2 regions of the Pseudomonas sp. SCT genome follow, and region 2 is predicted to be linked to the other one. Evidence: predicted binding sites of a transcription regulator. Region 2 holds the regulator's gene; the other holds the start of a gene.

Region 1 (5,852 bases), on a different contig from region 2:
ACCGGCTCGATGTACATCGTCAAGCCGAAGATGCACGGCCCGGAAGAAGTGGCCTTCGCCACCGAGCTGTTCGGTCGCGTCGAGGACGTCCTCGGTCTGCCGCGCAATACCCTGAAGGTTGGCATCATGGACGAGGAGCGTCGTACCACGATCAACCTCAAGGCCTGCATCAAGGAAGCGCGCGAGCGCGTGGTGTTCATCAACACCGGCTTCCTCGACCGCACCGGCGACGAAATCCACACCTCCATGGAAGCCGGCCCGATGGTGCGCAAGGCGGCCATGAAGGCCGAGAAGTGGATCAGCGCCTACGAGAACAACAACGTCGACGTGGGCCTGGCCTGCGGCCTGCAGGGCAAGGCGCAGATCGGCAAGGGCATGTGGGCCATGCCTGACCTGATGGCGGCGATGCTCGAGCAGAAGGTCGGCCACCCCATGGCCGGTGCCAACACCGCCTGGGTGCCGTCGCCGACTGCTGCCACCCTGCACGCCATGCATTACCACAAGATCGACGTGCAGGCGCGTCAGGTCGAACTGGCCAAGCGCGAGAAGGCGTCCATCGACGACATCCTCACCATCCCGCTGGCGCAAGACACCAACTGGAGCGAGGAAGAGAAGCGCAACGAGCTGGACAACAACTCGCAGGGCATCCTCGGCTACATGGTTCGCTGGGTCGAACAGGGCGTCGGCTGCTCCAAGGTGCCGGACATCAACGACATCGCGCTGATGGAAGACCGTGCCACCCTGCGTATCTCCAGCCAGCACGTGGCCAACTGGATGCGCCATGGCGTGGTGACCAAGGATCAGGTGGTCGAAAGCCTCAAGCGCATGGCGCCGGTGGTTGACCGTCAGAACCAGGGCGACCCGCTGTACCGCCCGATGGCGCCGGACTTCGACAACAGCGTGGCCTTCCAGGCTGCCCTGGAGCTGGTCCTCGAAGGCACCAAGCAGCCCAACGGCTACACCGAGCCGGTACTGCACCGCCGCCGTCGTGAGTTCAAGGCCAAGAACGGCCTGTAACAAGCGAGTCAGCTGCAAGAGAACCGCCCTACGGGGCGGTTTTTTTATGCCTCGAATCCGCCGAACGGTTCTCAAGTTCACTCTGTTACAACCGATAACGTGACCCGAAAGGCATTTCCAGTCACAATATCGTTGCGCGATAGCATTTGGCCATATGCGCAACTCCCGCAGTACCTGCAGCCCGCCCTGGAGTCGATGCATGCTGAAGAACTTCTCGCTGACCGCCAAGCTTTCCCTGGTGCCGGCAGTAGCCCTGTTCGGGCTCGTGTTGTACGTCGGCTATACCTCGCTGCAGCTTTCGGCTACCGATTCGCGGCTGGTCTTTCTCGAAAACCGTGGCTACCCGACGCTGGAAAAGGCCGATGCGGTGATCTTCCAGTTTTCCCGCGTGCCGGCTCTGCTGAACAACGCGGTGGCTGCCGGCGAGCCCGGTGTGCTCGACGAGGCTCGTGAAGTGCTGCAGCAGATCGATACGCAGCAGCAATCCCTGGCAGCCCTGCTGAGCGATCAGCGCCAGCAGCACCAAGCCCTGGGCGACTGGCGCAAATCCGTGCGCGACTATGCCGACAACGCGCTCGCCGCCTCGACCAAGCTGATCGACGGCAGCGCCTCGTTCGATGACCTGCGACCGAGCCTCGACCGCATGGCGAGCGACCTGGCCCAGGCGCAGAAGCTGGGCAGCGATTTCCGCGCACAGGCCTACGACAGCTTCCAGCAAACCCTGGTCGAGACCCGCGAAGCCAACGCCAACACCACGCGGCTGGGCATCATCCTCAGCCTGGTGCTGGTGATATTGGTCAGCCTCGGCGCCTGGCTGGTGATCCGCAGCGTGATGGTCAATATCCGCGGCGTGATCGCTTCGCTGCAGTCAATTGCCCGCGGCGACGGCGACCTGACCCAGCGGGTCAACGTCGAATCCAACGACGAAATCGGCGCGATGATCGAGCTGTTCAACAGTTTTCTCGACAAGTTGCAGAGCACCATTCGCCAGATCATCGATGCCGCGACCCCACTGGGCCAGGTTTCGAAGGAGCTGTACAAGCTGACCCAAGGCTCGGAAGAAAACGCCAAGTCGCAGCAGCACCACACCGATTCGATCACCCGCGACATCCTCACCATGACCGGCAGCATTCAGGAAGTGGCGCAGCGCTCACAGCAGGCTTCCGACGAGGCCAACTCCGCCGCCCGCCAGGCCGCCACCGCACGCGAACATGTCGGCAGCCTGTCGACCGGCATCAGTGACCTGGGTGACAGCGTGATGGGCGCGGTCAAGGCTATGGAACAGCTCGAGGAAGAAACCCAGGAAGTCGGTTCGGTACTGACCGTGATCCGCAGCATCGCCGAGCAGACCAACCTGCTCGCCTTGAACGCCGCCATCGAAGCCGCCCGTGCCGGCGAGCAGGGCCGCGGCTTTGCCGTGGTCGCCGATGAGGTGCGCAACCTGGCGCAGAAAACCGCCGCCTCCACTGCCGAGATCCAGCAGATCATCCAGCGCCTGCAGAACAGCGCCAACACCGTACTCAATGTGATGACCAGCAATGGCGAGAAATCCCGCGCGAGCATCCAGCGCTCGATCGAGGCCACGCAGCTACTGGAAACCATCGCCCGCACGGTCAACCAGATCGACGAACTCAACGCCGGCATCGCTCAGTTCACGCAAGAACAGATCGGCCTGTCGAGTTCCATCCAACAAGAAACCCAAGTGTTGCAGCAGGACGCACAAGCAACCGCTAACGGCGCCGAAGCCACCGCCCGTCTTGGCGAGCAACTGGTGAGTACCGGAGACCACCTGCGCGCGGCTACGGGCCAATTCCGTGTTTAACGATTATTTGGAGCATCAAATGACTGCACTTCGTGTCGCCGGTCTGGCAGCTGTCTGCCTGGCCGCCACCCCTGCCTTCGCCCTGGAACAGGGTGAACATCGCTTCAACGGTTTTGGTACCGTCGGCTTCACTCACCTGGGCGGCGAAGATGATGGTCGCAGCTATGGCATTCAGGGCCAGACCAACGATTCCTGGCGCGGCGATCAGCTGTCCAAGTTCGGCGCCCAGCTGAGCTACGGCATCACCGACACCCTGGGCGTAACCGTCCAGGCCACGGCCAAGGCGCAGCAGGACGAGTGGAAAGCCAACCTCGAGTGGGCCTACCTGTCGCTGCAGGCCAACGACCAGCTGATGCTCCGCGCCGGTCGCCTGCGCAGCCCGGTCTACATGTATTCCGAAAGCCTCGACGTCGGCTACAGCTACCCATGGCTGCGCCTGCCCGACGAGGTCTACAGCCAGGTGCAGGTCACCAACTACGAAGGCATCGACGCGGTCTACACCGTGCCGCTGTCGTACGGCTCAGTGACCTTCCAGCTTGCCGGTGGCCAGGCGAAGAACCGTGACTACTACGCCTACGACGAGCAGTTCGATATCGATTACGGCAAACTCTTCGGCGCCAGCGTCAGCCTGGCTACCAATGACTTCGGCACGCTGCGCATCGGTTATGTCGAGGCGGATATCAAGACGGATATCACCGGCACCGTCGATGCGACCGCCATTGGCTTTGGCGCCAACGAACCCCTTTCCCTGCTCAACTTGAATAAAGAGAAAGGCAAGTTCACCTCGATCGGCTATCAGTACGACAACGGCACCTGGATCAGCAGCAACGAGTGGACCTCGCGCCTGATCGAGAACGACGGAATGGAAGCGATCGACTCCTTCTACCTGATGGGTGGCCGTCGTTTCGGCGATTTCCTGCCGCACGTCACCTATGCGCAACTGGATGACAACGGTGGCCGTCAGAGCTCCTGGACCCTGGGCCTGAACTACCAGGCCGCGCCGACCGTGGTGGTCAAGGGCGAGTACAAGCGCGTCGATACCAAGAACGGCTATGACGGCGTGTTTACCCGCAGCGCGCAGGAGGTCTTCGACAATGAAGTGAATGGTCGCTTCGGTGGCGCAGTGGGCACCCCCGCCCGCAACTACGACGGCGACATCGTTTCCGTCGGCGTCGATTTCGTATTCTGAGGAGCGTCCTGATGAAAGCATCCATTCGCATCCTCGGCACCGCCGCACTGCTCGGCATGGTTTCCCTGGCTCAGGCCGAGGTCGCCGTGATCGTCAATCCCGGCGCAGCCAAGGCACCGTCGCAGTCCGAGGTCGCCAACATCTTCCTGGGCAAGGACAAGTCCATGAAGGGCGTCGACCAGGCTGGCTGGACACCTGCCAAGGAAGCCTTCTATGCCGGCGTGACCAGCAAGAACGAGTCCCAGCTCAAGTCCTACTGGTCCGGTCTGATCTTCACCGGCAAGGGCCAGCCTCTGCCCACCGTCGCTGACGACGCTGCAGTAGTGGCGAAGGTCGCCGCCGAAGCCGATGCGATCGGCTACGTCGACAGTGCTGCCGTCAATGGCTCGGTCAAGGTGCTGTTCACCCTGCCCTGAGGCTCGCCAGCCAGATAAGAAACCGCCCTACGGGGCGGTTTTTTATGCCTGTACTATCGCAACAGCCCGAAACACCAGGCTGACCCTGATCAGCTCCTGCAACGCCCGTGCTGACTAGACTTACGTCCAATTGGGTCCGAACGGCCCGCAGCCCACCATTAACAAAAAATGGACGCCAAGCATGAGCACACCCGACGCCTTTTCTCAGGCTGGGAAGACGGCCGTACTGCAGAATATCCACGGCACCATGGAGTTCCTGCGCAAGTACGCCCCGTTCAACCAGATGGAGCCGGCCCACCTGACGTTTCTGGTGGAGAACTGTGAGCTGCGCTTCTATGCCGAAGGCGACTGCATCATTTCCCCGGATGACGGCGTGGTGCAGCATTTCTATATCGTCAAGCAGGGGCGCGTTCATGGACAGCGCCCGCATACCGCCAAGCGCGGCACCGATACCACCTTCGAAGTCATCGTCGGCGAGTGCTTTCCGATGGCCGCGCTCATGGGCGAACGCGCGACCCGCACGGCGCACCTGGCCGCCGAGGACACCTTCTGTTTCCTGCTGAACAAGCCCGCCTTCGTCAAGCTGGTCTCAAGCTCGCCAGTGTTCCGCGATTTCGCCATGCGCGGCGTCAGCAGCCTGCTCGACCTGGTCAACCAACAGGCACAGATGCGCGCGGTGGAAAGCCTAGGCGAACAGTACTCACTGGAAACCAGCATTGGTGAACTGGCGCTGCATCACCCCGTCTCGTGCCTGCCGTCCCGGCCGCTCAACGAGGCGGTGGCGATGATGCAGCAAGAGAACGTCGGCAGCATCGTCATCGTCGATGAGGCTCTGCATCCGCAAGGCATCTTCACCCTGCGCGATCTGCGGCGAGCCATCGGCACCGGCACCACGGACCTGAGCCAGCCGATCTCGCAATTCATGACGCATGACCCGTTCTATCTGCCGCCGGACGCCACCGCCTTCGATGCGGCCATCGCCATGACCGAGCGGCATATCGCCCATGTCTGCGTGGTGGAGAACGGTCTGTTGCAGGGCGTGATTTCCGAGCGCGACCTGTTTTCCCTGCAGCGAGTGGACCTGGTGCATCTGGCGCAGACCATCCGCCATGCAGACCGCGTCGATGCGCTGGTGGTCATCCGCAGCCGCATCGCACAGCTGGTCGACAACATGCTGGCCCATGGCGCCTCGTCGACGCAGATCACCCACATCGTCACGCTGCTCAATGACCACACCGTGTGCCGGGTGATCGAGTTGGCGATCGAGCACATGGGTGACCCGGGCGTGCCCTTCACCTGGCTGTGTTTCGGCAGCGAGGGGCGTCAGGAGCAGACCCTCTACACCGATCAGGACAACGGCATTCTTTTCGAGGCCGCCGACGCTGCCGAAGCCGCGCATATCCGCGGC
Region 2 (5,852 bases):
TCACTCCTAGCGGCAGCGCGCCCCACGATGGGCCGCGCCGCCTGACTGAATCAAATCCGGCGTGCGTAACGCTTGAGCATGCTCGGAACATCGAGAATCAGAGCGATGCGGCCATCGCCGGTGATCGTTGCGCCGGACATGCCAGGCGTGCCTTGCAGCATCTTGCCCAGCGGCTTGATGACCACCTCCTCCTGCCCGACCAGTTGATCCACGACGAATCCGATGCTCTGGTTGCCGACGCTGAGAATCACCACGTGACCTTCGCGCTGCTCTTCCTCGGCAGCGCTCTGGATCAGCCAGCGCTTGAGATAGAACAGTGGCAGTGCCTTGTCGCGCACGATCACCACTTCCTGGCCGTCGACGACGTTGGTACGCGACAGGTCGAGATGGAAGATCTCGTTGACGTTGACCAGCGGGAAAGCGAACGCCTGATTGCCGAGCATCACCATCAGGGTCGGCATGATCGCCAACGTCAGCGGCACCTTGATCACCACCCGAGAGCCCTGGCCCTTGGTGGAGAACACGTTGACGGTCCCGTTGAGCTGGGAAATCTTGGTCTTGACCACATCCATGCCGACGCCACGGCCGGACACATCGGAAATCTCGGTCTTGGTCGAGAAGCCAGGGGCGAAGATCAGGTTGTAGCATTCCAGATCGCTCAGGCGGTCAGCGGCATCCTTTTCCAACATGCCCTTTTCCACGGCCTTGGCGCGCAGGACGTTGGCATCCATACCCTTGCCGTCATCACTGATGATCAGCAGGATGTGGTCACCTTCCTGTTCGGCGGACAGCACCACTCGACCGGTACGCGGCTTGCCGGCAGCCTCGCGTTCCTCGGGCATCTCGATACCGTGGTCGACCGCGTTGCGCACCAGGTGCACCAGCGGATCGGCAAGGGCCTCGACCAGGTTCTTGTCGAGGTCGGTTTCTTCACCGACCAGCTCGAGGTTGATCTCTTTCTTCAGGCTGCGCGCCAGATCGCGTACCAGCCGCGGGAAGCGGCCGAACACCTTCTTGATCGGCTGCATGCGGGTCTTCATCACCGCGCTCTGCAGGTCGGCGGTCACTACGTCGAGGTTGGACACAGCCTTCGCCATGGCCTCGTCGCCGCTATTGGAACCCAGGCGCACCAGGCGGTTACGCACCAGTACCAGTTCGCCAACCATGTTCATGATTTCATCGAGCCGTGCGGTATCCACGCGTACCGTCGTCTCGGCTTCGGCTGGGGCTTTTTCAGCCACAACAGCCGCCGGTTTGCTGACAGCAGCAGCCGGTGCAGCCTTGGCTGGGGCAGCACGGGCGGGCTCCGGCTTGGGCTCCGGCTTGCTCGGCACAGCCGGTGCTACCTCGGCAACCGCGGGCTCGAACTTGCCCTTGCCATGCAACTGATCCAGCAATGCTTCGAACTCGTCGTCGGTGATTTCATCACTGGCACTGGTGTTACTCGCAGGCGCAGCAGCCGCTGGCGTCGCCGGCTCGGTACTGGTGCTACCCACCGGCTCGAACTTGCCCTTGCCGTGCAGCTGATCGAGCAGTGCTTCGAATTCGTCGTCGGTAATCTCGTCACTGGCCGGCGCGACGACGACCTCGGGCTCCGGTGCGGCGCTGGCGGCACTGACCGAGAACTGGCCCTTGCCATGCAGTTGATCGAGCAACGACTCGAATTCATCGTCGGTGATTTCGTCGCCACCACCGCTGACCTGCGCGGCTGCCGGTTCGCTGTCTGACGACTGAACGGCTGCGAGCATCTGCTCGAACTCGGCATCGACGGCTTCGATCTGAGGCTTGGCAACAGTCGGGGGTTCGATCGGCACGGCCGGCTCGTCGGCGGAAGCAGGCTCTGCCAGGCGCGCCAATGCGGCCAGCAGCTCACGTGAAGCGGGAGTCGGTTCGACGCGCTCGCGAACCTGTCCAAACATCTCATTCACGGAATCGAGCGCCTGCAGAACGACATCCATCAATTCGGAGTCGACGCGACGTTCACCCTTGCGCAGGATGTCGAAGACGTTTTCAGCGATGTGGCAGCACTCCACCAGCTCGTGGAGCTGAAGAAATCCTGCACCGCCCTTTACCGTGTGGAACCCGCGAAAAATCGCATTGAGCAACGCCATGTCATCGGGGCTGCTTTCCAGCTCCACGAGTTGCTCGGACAATAGTTCGAGAATCTCGCCGGCCTCTACCAGGAAGTCCTGGAGGATTTCTTCATCGGCGTCGAAGCTCATATTCACTTCCCCTAAAAGCCCAGGCTTGAAAGCAGATCATCGACATCGTCCTGGCCGGAAACGACGTCTTCACGCATATCGGCATGCATCTGCGGACCTTCACCCTTGGAAGGCTCTTTTTCTTGTTTTTGCTGTTCCTGCTCGGCGCGCATCGCGTCCCGGTCATGCTGAATGCCGGCCACACGGTCGACCTGTCCAGCCATCAGCACGAGATTGAGCAGGTTGCTTTCGAGCTCGGTCACCAGGCGCGTAACGCGCTTGATCACCTGGCCGGTGAGATCCTGGAAATCCTGAGCCAGCATGATTTCGCTGAGGTTCTGCGACAGCTGGCTACCGTCATTCATGCTGCGCTGCAGGTACTGGTCGATACGCTTGACCAGCTCGCGGAACTGCTCGGCATTCATGTCGCGACGCATGAAGCGCTGCCAGTCGGCCGTCAGACTCTGCGCCTCGTAGCTGACATAGTTGACCAGCGGCGCGGACTCCTCGACGAGATCCATGGTGCGATTGGCGGCTTTCTCGGTCATTTCGACCACGTACGACAATCGATCAGTCGCGTCGGTGATGGGTGACGGATCACCGCCGGTCGCGCAGGTGTCCATCTCCAGCTTGACGATGGCGTTGTGCAGCTCGCGGGTGAGCTTGCCAACTTCCTGATAGAGCCCGTGATTGCGCACCTGATTGAGCTCATTGAACATCTGCGTCGCTTCATCGAAGCGGCCCTGTTGCAGACTTTCGATCAACTTGGGTGCATGCGCCTTCAGAGTCGCTTCGAACTCTGCCAGGCTTTGGTCTGCTTGCGTCATAGTGCCCTCGCGGCGTTGCTGCTTCAGCCGTTGACGCGCTCGAAGATCTTCTCGATCTTCTCCTTGAGCACCTGGGCAGTGAAAGGCTTGACCACATAGCCGTTAACTCCGGCCTGTGCCGCTTCGATGATCTGGTCGCGCTTGGCTTCAGCGGTCACCATCAGCACCGGCAGGTGCTTGAGGCGCTCGTCGGCGCGCACGGTGCGCAGCAGATCGATACCGCTCATGCCCGGCATGTTCCAGTCGGTCACGAGGAAGTCGAAGCTGCCGCTTTTGAGCATCGGCAGCGCAGTGGTGCCGTCATCCGCTTCGGCGGTGTTGGTGAACCCCAGATCACGCAGGAGGTTCTTGATGATTCGTCTCATCGTCGAGAAGTCATCGACAATGAGGATTTTCATGTTCTTGTCCAAGTCGACCTCCGTAAGTCCCAAAATGCCTCAGCAAACCGAGCACGTCATACCGCAAACAATCGTCAATTGGCGCGCCATTCGCCGAGGCGTGCACGCAAGCGCGCAGCACACTGGCTATGCAACTGGCTCACACGCGACTCGCTGACTCCCAGCACCTGCCCAATTTCCTTCAAGTTCAATTCTTCGTCGTAATACAGCGACAGCACCAGCTTCTCGCGCTCGGGCAGGTTGGCAATGGCATCAACCAGGGCCTGCTGAAAGCGTTCGTCTTCGAGATCACGAAACGGCTCAGGATGGAGACTTGCGGCGTCTTCCTGCAGCTCGCCGTGCTCCCCTTCCTGCAGCAGATCATCGAAGCTGAACAGACGACTGCCCAGCGTATCGCCGAGAATGCCGTAATACTCATCGAGACTTAGCTTAAGTTCGGCCGCAACCTCGTGATCTTTAGCGTCGCGCCCGGTTTTCGCCTCGATCGTCCGAATCGCCTCGCTGACCATGCGCGAATTGCGGTGCACGGAGCGCGGGGCCCAGTCGCCCTTTCGCACTTCGTCCAGCATCGTGCCGCGAATGCGGATACCGGCGTAGGTTTCAAAACTGGCGCCCTTGCCGGCGTCGTATTTCTTAGCTGCTTCCAGCAGTCCGATCATTCCAGCCTGAATCAGATCGTCGACCTGCACACTGGCAGGCAGACGCGCCAGCAGGTGGTAAGCGATTCGCTTGACCAACGGGGCGTACTGATCAATCAGGCGGTACTGCGCATCCTTTGCCTGAGCCTTGCTGTAATACATAGCGGATCCGGCACCTGTCATTCGTGGCTTTGTGAAGCGGGGCTGATGAGGCGCTCTACGAAGAATTCGAGATGACCGCGCGGCGTAGCGGGCAACGGCCAGGTATCGACCTTCTGCGCGATGGCCTTGAATGCCAGCGCGCACTTGGACCGCGGGTAGGCTTCGTAGACCGCACGCTGCTTCTGTACTGCCTTGCGTACGGCCTCATCGTAAGGCACGGCGCCGACATACTGCAGCGCCACGTCGAGAAAGCGCTCGGTGACCTTGGTCAACTTGGCAAACAGGTTGCGACCTTCCTGCGGGGCGTGAGCCATATTGGCCAGCACACGGAAGCGACTGATGCCGTAGTCACGATTGAGCAGTTTGATCAGCGCGTAAGCGTCGGTAATCGAGGTCGGTTCATCGGTCACGACCAGCAGTACCTCCTGCGCGGCGCGAACGAAGCTCACTACTGAGTCGCCGATACCTGCGGCGGTGTCGATGATCAGCACGTCGAGCTCGTCGCCCAGCTCACTGAACGCCTGGATCAATCCGGCGTGCTGCAGCGAAGACAGCTGCACCATGCTCTGCGTGCCGGATGCGGCTGGCACTACGCGGATGCCACCCGGCCCCTGGATCAGCACGTCGCGCAGATCACATTCACCGGCGATAACGTCGGCCAGGGTGCGCTTGGTGGTAAGCCCCAGCAACACGTCGACGTTGGCCAGGCCAAGGTCGGCGTCAAGCAACACCACACGCCGGCCGAGATCGGCCAGCGCCAGTGCCAGATTGACCGACACATTGGTCTTGCCGACGCCACCCTTGCCGCCGGTCACCGCAATCACCTGTACGGGATGCATTCCCATGTTCACATGCCTATATCTTGCTGGGGCCTTGCGGCCGGCGATGCGCCCGCATGGCACGCATCTGATTCATTCAGGTACTGCTCTCGCAGCATCATCCGGCCCGCCGTGACGAGCTGTTGTACAGCCCGGCGAACATATCGGCCATGGTTTCCTCGCTCGGTTCCTCGCCGGACTGCAAACTCACCGCGCGACTGACCAGCTGATGGCTGCGCGGCAGGTGCAGGTCGTCCGGAATCCGGGGGCCATCCGCGAGGTACGCTATCGGCAAATGCTGGCTGATCGTGAGGCCGAGTACATCACCGAGACTGCCGGCTTCATCCAGTTTGGTCAGGATACAACCAGCCAGGCCGCAGCGACGATAGTTGTGCCACGCCGCCTTGAGCACCTGGCTCTGACTGGTCGCGGCCAGCACCAGATAATTCTTCGATTTCACACCGCGGTCCGACAACGCTTCGAGCTGCATGCGCAGTGTCGGATCGCTGGCGGGCAGGCCAGCGGTGTCGATCAGGATCACGCGCTTGCGCGCCAGCGGAGCGAGCGTCTTGCTCAACGACTGGCTCGGATCGATCTGCAGCACTGGCACATCCAGGATGCGGCCAAGCGTCTTGAGCTGCTCCTGCGCGCCGATCCGATAATTGTCCATGCTGACCAGCGCGATGTTCTGCGCGCCATACTTCAATACGTAGCGTGCTGCGAGCTTGGCCAGAGTGGTGGTCTTGCCGACACCTGCCGGACCAACCAAGGCAATGACGCCACCCTCTTCCAGCGGTTCGGTCTTGCT

What was found. Region 2 encodes FliA, which starts transcription of late flagellar genes. Its sites were predicted from a motif close to CTAAAGTTTNNNNNNNNNNNGCCGNTAA; they were not measured.
Region 1: BHD08_RS02135 (methyl-accepting chemotaxis protein) is a predicted target of FliA. The motif match lies at 1,088-1,115, and genes of this name have one in related genera.

The regions. Positions count from the first base shown of each region.
Region 1 is NZ_BDJA01000001.1:445,855-451,706, reverse strand. Features, by position in the region: gene BHD08_RS02140 (malate synthase G) at 1-1,017, shown strand, start outside; gene BHD08_RS02135 (methyl-accepting chemotaxis protein) at 1,217-2,839, shown strand; gene BHD08_RS02130 (hypothetical protein) at 2,859-4,028, shown strand; gene BHD08_RS02125 (hypothetical protein) at 4,040-4,444, shown strand; gene BHD08_RS02120 (putative nucleotidyltransferase substrate binding domain-containing protein) at 4,626-5,852, shown strand, end outside.
Region 2 is NZ_BDJA01000002.1:730,002-735,853, reverse strand. Features, by position in the region: gene BHD08_RS08045 (chemotaxis protein CheA) at 51-2,222, opposite strand; gene BHD08_RS08040 (protein phosphatase CheZ) at 2,234-3,028, opposite strand; gene BHD08_RS08035 (chemotaxis response regulator CheY) at 3,052-3,426, opposite strand; gene fliA (RNA polymerase sigma factor FliA) at 3,501-4,226, opposite strand; gene fleN (flagellar synthesis regulator FleN) at 4,244-5,071, opposite strand; gene flhF (flagellar biosynthesis protein FlhF) at 5,163-5,852, opposite strand, start outside.